DNA from 2 places in the Acholeplasma sp. ORD1043 genome. Region 2 is predicted to be linked to the other one. Evidence: a T-box and tRNA genes for the amino acid it is inferred to sense, from the RefSeq annotation. Region 2 holds a T-box; the other holds one or more tRNA genes.

Region 1 (3,437 bases), on a different contig from region 2:
GAATAAATGTAATATCTTGATTGATGATGAAAATAAATGTTTAAGCATTAAACAAATTTATATATTCATTGTAGAACTTGAAGTTGAAAAAGACATAAAATGGCAATCTAAACCAGAATGTAAAATGCGAATAGTAGATAATCTAGGCAAATATAAAGAATTTATTAGACACAATCCCAACAAGGACAAAACTATAGAAAAATATGTGAAAGAATATCGGATATTTAATTGGAAATAATCTCAATGTATCTTTCAAACTTAAAAAGATGATTCACATGAGCAATTTGATCCTCTTTTATTTGGCGTATTATTGAAATTACTTTCCTATATCGTTCATTCGGATTGATCCCTTTTTAATTGCAAGGATGATTTTATATATTCCATATAAAACCAGAAAGGAATTGCTATAACTGCTGTTATTATGCCGGTGACAACATCATATCTTCCTAAAGGCATTAATGAACGAATGATTGCATACCGAGATTGAAAAAACTCTTCTTTATAGAAACCAAAAACAAGCCAATCAAAAATGGCGGTTGCTCTTGAAACAAATGATGCGATGATCAAAGTAAAACATCCATTCACAAATATGAAATTATTATGTTTACTTAAATATAGATTTTTAATATAATCAAGAACACTTTTTGATTTTAACACGATGGTTTTATATCTACCCATAACAATAGCTGCTATGATAATGAAAATCAAATAAATGGCATTCACAGGCAAAATCAAATAACCATATTCTGTTGATGCCAGTGGATTTCCCTCACCAACAAGATGGTAATAATTTTGAATATAGTAAATTGTTAAAATCATATCCAATGCAAATAACAAAATTGCAACACCGATTATCAATAAAGTTTTCTTCAATGTTAATCCTTTCAGATGCTATTATACAAGTATTTTAATGACTTGACTTATAAAGTAGCAGTGACTCTGTTAGTTAATAGTCACTGCTACTTGTTTTCGTTTTATAGTCTACAAGTTATCTTCTAATTACTATAACCAAAATATTACTGACCGATGATTTGATAGTAGTAATCCGAATTCCAGAATTCCCACCAATTTTGAACTGATACCATTTTCTTGTACTTTATGTTCTTTGTAGTTATTGTATCATATTTGTTGATTCATGAGTCTAAATTGTATTGGGGAATAACCACCTAGAGTTAATTTTATTCTATCGTGATTATACCAATAGATATACTCATCAATTGTTCTAATTAAATCAGATAAAGATTTAACCTTTTGTGTTTTTATTGAGCTTTCGTGTTTCTATAAAGTCCAGAAATAGAGCATTATACAATCTATCACAGTTATTCAATTTATTAACTGATGGTCTGTAAAGAAAAAAGGGATTATCTCCCTATTTTCCTATTTTTAAAGTTGATACTATTGTATCAACACTGTTGTGCTAATATGGCGGAACAAGGGGGATTTGAACCCCCGCGCCCTTTTACAGACCTATACGCTTTCCAAGCGTACCTCTTCAGCCACTTGAGTATTGTTCCATCAAAAGAGCTAGTCAGCTAGCTCTTTATAATATTGTTCAATTAATTCACTTACTTCTTTATTTGTTTCTAAAGTTAATGCTTCGCTAACAATACTTTGAAGTTTTTTATTGTCTGCTTTAGAAATTAGATATTTAATCTCTGCAATAGAATTTGCATTCATAGAGAGATCATCAACACCTAAACCAACAAGGAGTAAGGATTGTTTTGGATTGGATGCCATTTCACCACATACTGAGACTTTCTTACCTGCTTTGTGTGCAACATCAACAATATTTTTAATTGTTCTTAAGACAACTGGATGATAAGGTTGATATAAATTTGCTACCTTTTCATTCGTTCTGTCGGTTGCAAATAAATACTGGATCAAATCATTTGTACCAATACTTACAAAGTCTACATACTTAATTAAAGTTTCAATATGAAGTGCAGCTGTAGGCACCTCTATCATGATACCAAATTTTGGTAAATTTACATCCACAAATTCTTCTTTTAATGAAGAAATTGCTGTATCAATAACCTTTTTTGCTTCATCCAATTCTTCTTTTACTGTTACCATAGGTAACATGATAGAAAGATTCTTATATTTATTTGATTTTAAAAGTGCTCTTAATTGCGTTCTAAATAGTGATGGATAAGAAAGACTATAACGAATTGCACGATTACCTAAAAATGGATTTAATTCGCCTCTATTTGATAGATATGGAAGTTCTTTATCGCCACCAATATCTAATGTTCTTGCAACTACTTTTTGATCTTTAAAGTTAGATGCAACTTCTAAATAGAAGTTAGTTAATTCATCCTCAGTCGGGAAATCACTTGATTCCATATACTGATTTTCAGTACGTAGTAAACCAACCCCCATTGCACCTTGTTCCTTGGCATTTTCAATGTCAATTGGTTCTGAAATATTTGCAAGAATACCTATTTCTTTACCATCTTTAGTTTTACCATTTTGATTTTTAAGTTTTAAGTATACTTGTTGTTCTTTAATAATTTGTTTTTGTTTATCTTTAAAAATTTGAACCTCTTCTTCACTTGGATCTAAAATAATAAATCCTTTTTTACCATCAACAATTGCTAATTGATTTTCTGGAAGTTTCGAAACATCAATGCCTGAAATTGCAGGAATACCTAAGTGACGCGCAAGAATTGCTGCGTGACTTGTTTTAGAACCACTTAATGTAACAATCGCTTTAATGTATTTTTTATCCAAAGTAGCAGTTAAACTTGGCATGATTTCATCAGCGACTAAAATTACATCTTTATTAATTAAGTGTTTTGAAGATTTCATACCTGTAAGATGTGCTAAGACTCTTCTCATGATATCTTTTAAATCTGCAACACGTTCTTTAATATACATGTTTTCGCTTGCTTCAAAAAGGTCAATCATTTCAGAAATTGTTTGACGGAATGCATATTCTGCAGAAGTACTATCTTCTTTGATCTTCTTTAAAGTCTCTTCTTTAAGCATTGGATCATCAAGCATCAGACTTTGTGCATTAAAGATACTTGCTTGATCTTTACCAACTGATTTTTCAATATCTTGATAAAGCGAAGTAAGTTCCTTCTTAGCAGTTAATAAAGCAGCTTCTAGTCTTTTAACTTCAATATCATACCCTTTTCCAAGTTTACCAACTTGAATCAATGGTAATTCATTTAAATGATGTATTTGTGCAATTGCAATCCCATTTGATGTTGAAATACCAAAAATTTTGTTTTCCATTATATAACCTCTCTGTTGAATGCTTCAACAATCGCAAAGTCATTATCTTTAACAATTGCTAGTGAAGTTGTGACATAGTTAATAATATTAGAAACTCTTTGAGGCGGTACTGCAATAAATAGTTGAATAGATAATGAATTATAGAATTTCATCATCGCGTCAATTCTTGATTCGTCCATGTTATTAAATGCTTCGTC
Region 2 (3,437 bases):
CTGTTGATATCATGAACTTATTAACTGAGATCTCAAAAGATAAATTAATTATCATGGTCACTCACAATGGTGAACTTGCTGAAAAATATTCAAACCGTATTGTTAGATTAAAAGATGGTCTAGTTGTTTCAGATACTAATCCATATAATCCTAAAGCAGATGAATTAAGAAAAGATGACACTAAGAAAACATCAATGTCATTCTTTACAGCTCTTCGTCTATCTTTCAAAAACTTATTAACTAAAAAGGTTAGAACACTGATTACAGCCCTAGCTGGTTCAATCGGTATTATTGGAGTTGCTTTAGTTTTATCACTTCAATATGGATTTACTGATTACTTAAATGAAATGGAACGCGGTACATTTGCAGGGTTACCATTAACAATTAGTAGAAGCTATATTGATATTAGTGCACTAGTAAGTGAGAGTCAAAATCAATTAAAACCAATTGATCCAATCGAAAATGGTGTTGGTGGATATGATCCTCAAACCTCTAGTGGTTTTGAAACAAATAATATTACACAAACATACATTGACTACTTAGAGTCAAGTGACTTAGAAGAATATGCAACTGTAGTATATAATTATGGTTTCACAGGTCAATACTTCTTTTTAAATGGCGACACTTTAAACTATAATCCAAAAGCACCAACAAGTGGTCTTGGTACTGGTGGTAGAAATTATGTTTCTCAAAGTGGTTATACTAACGAATTCCTTGAAAATTTCTTTGTTCCAGTATATGGGAGATTCTATGGGGAATCGGCTAATGAAGCGATATTAATGGTTGATAATCAACATCGTGTACCAAATAAGATCTTAGAATTCTTAGGCTTTGAAACAGGTGAAGATGTTGTTGTTCCGTTTGAGGAAATCATTGGTAAAGAATTCAAAATATTTACAAATAATGCATATTATAAATACGAAGATAATACATTTAAATTAAAATCATCAAGTGAATTATTAGCAACTTATCAAAGCAATTCAGAATTTATTTTAACGGTTAAAATTGTTGGTGTTGTTAAATCAGATAGTGAATTTATTACTGCTAGTGAAGCAATTCTTTATTCAAGTGCGGTTTCAAAATCTATCCTAGATTTAAATATGACAAGTGATGTTGTTGTTGCACAAAGAGAATCAGAATTGAATGTTATTGGAAACATGCCTTTCCAATTTGGTAATACTAAAGAAGATCAATTATACACTTTAGGTGGTATCGATTTACCAACTCAAATTTTAATTTATCCAAATAACTTTGATTCAAAAGAAGCAATTGTTGAAATTCTATCTACTTACAATGAAGGTTTAGATGAAGAAGATCAAATTCATCATACAGATAATATTGCATCCGCACTTTCAATGATTAAAACAGTTATGGATTCAATTTCTGCAGTATTAATTGCGTTCTCTGCAATCTCATTATTTGTATCATCAGTAATGATTGGTATTATTACATATACATCCGTTCTAGAAAGAACAAAAGAAATTGGTGTATTACGTTCAATTGGTGCAAGAAAGAAAGACATTTCTAGAGTATTCAACGCAGAAACAATTATCGTTGGATTTATCGCAGGTATTTTAGGTGTTGTTATTACTTATGGTATCGTTCCACTTGTAAACATTATCTTAGCTGATGCAACAGGTACAGAAAATGTTGCAGAACTATTCTATGTACACGCAATTGCATTAGTAATCATCTCAGTCTTATTAACATTCGTTGCTGGTCTAATCCCAAGTAAAATTGCTGCTGGAAAAGACCCAGTTGTGGCTTTACGTACAGAATAAAATAATATATAATATGTGTAACACGTTGAAAGAGCTAAGTAATTAGCATCATTTGTTCAAAGAGAGTTCCTGGTTTGGTGTAAAGGAATACAAAGATGTTAATGAATCTACTCTGGAGTGATGGCAAAACCATCCGGGTCATTCCGTTATCAATGGTAAAAGCGCTATGAGCAATCATAGAATTAAGGTGGCACCGCGAAATCAAATTCGTCCTTAGGAAGTTTTTTCCTAGGGACTTTTATTTTTTATAAATATATAAGGAGGCATTCTCATGTTAGATTTAAAATTTGTAACAGAAAATTTAGACTATGTGCTAAATAAATTAGAAGGTAGAAATGGAGATTACACTTTCTTAAAGAAAATCCCATTACTTCAAGAAGAAAGAAAAAACATCATTAACGATGTTGAAACAAAAAAAGCAAAACGAAATGAAATCTCTAAATTAGTTGGCCAATATAAAAGAGAAGGTAAAGACGCTACCGATCTTTTAAAAGAAGTTGAAGCAATCAAAGCTGATATTCCACATCAAGAAGAACGTTTAGCTGCAATTGAACAAGAAATATTTGAAATGTTATCAATTGTTCCAAATCTCCCTGCTGATGAAGTTCCAGTTGGTAAGGATGAAGAAGCTAATGTTGAAATCAAAAGATGGGGCACAATCCGCAACTTTGATTTTCCAATCCAAGACCATGTGGCATTAGGTGAAAAACTAGGCATCCTAGACTTTGAACGTGCAGCCAAAATTACGGGTCCAAGATTTGTTGTTGATATGGGGTTAGGCGCAAGACTTGAGCGTGCGCTAATCGCATTTATGATTGACTTGCATGTAGCTAAAGGATATAAAGAAATTATTCCACCATATATCGTATCTGCTAAGAGCATGTTTGCTACAGGTCAATTCCCTAAATTCAAAGAAGATTCATTTAATCTTGCAGGTACTGATTGGTATTTAAATCCAACAGCTGAAGTTCCAACCATTAACCTATACCGTGATGAAATTGTTCCAAACGAACAATTACCAATTAGATATGTATCATTTACAACTGCATTTAGAGCAGAAGCTGGATCAGCTGGACGTGATACAAGAGGTATTTTACGTCAACACCAATTTAACAAAGTTGAATTAATTAAGTTTGCTCGTCCTGAAGAATCTGAAGAAGAACATCAACAAATGTTAAAAGACAGTGAATCTGTGCTTCAAGCATTAAATCTACCATACCGTGTTGTTTTATTATCAACAGGCGATATGGGATTTGGGATGAAGAAAACATATGATTTAGAAGTTTGGTTACCAGGTCAAAATATGTACCGTGAAATTGGCTCAATCTCTAATGCGGGTGATTTCCAAGCACGCCGTGCAAATATTCGTTTTAAACGCGATAAAGATGCTAAAACAGAATACCTACATACATTAAACGGTTCAGGTTTAGCTGTTGGTAGAACTATTATTGCAATCCTAGAAAACTATCAAAATGCTGATGGTACTGTAACTATTCCAGAGGTTTTAGTGCCCTACATGAGAGAAACAATTATTAAGTAAAAACCGTATTTTCACACAGTTTCTACAACATTTCCCATAGTTAACTTAACTCGTTGAAGAATTGTTCAACTCAGTTTATACTATAAGTACTTCATTTTTCTCTCTTTTTTATAGAG

The links. A T-box is a leader RNA that pairs with one kind of tRNA and senses whether it is charged. The one in region 2 lies ahead of serS (serine--tRNA ligase), so its partner is inferred to be a tRNA-Ser.
Region 1: it has a tRNA-Ser gene. The T-box ahead of serS (serine--tRNA ligase) is inferred to sense a tRNA for this amino acid. The anticodon was not compared.

What each region holds. Positions count from the first base shown of each region.
Region 1 covers NZ_JAQLOJ010000001.1:167,624-171,060, forward strand. Annotated here, with positions in the region: gene PG914_RS00790 (hypothetical protein) at 1-238, shown strand, start outside; gene PG914_RS00795 (hypothetical protein) at 334-873, opposite strand; gene PG914_RS00800 (IS3 family transposase) at 1,120-1,263, opposite strand; tRNA gene PG914_RS00805 (tRNA-Ser) at 1,424-1,514, opposite strand; gene ptsP (phosphoenolpyruvate--protein phosphotransferase) at 1,525-3,240, opposite strand; gene PG914_RS00815 (ATP-binding protein) at 3,240-3,437, opposite strand, start outside.
Region 2 covers NZ_JAQLOJ010000010.1:25,841-29,277, forward strand. Annotated here, with positions in the region: gene PG914_RS04665 (ABC transporter ATP-binding protein/permease) at 1-1,781, shown strand, start outside; T-box leader at 1,798-1,999, shown strand; gene serS (serine--tRNA ligase) at 2,053-3,321, shown strand.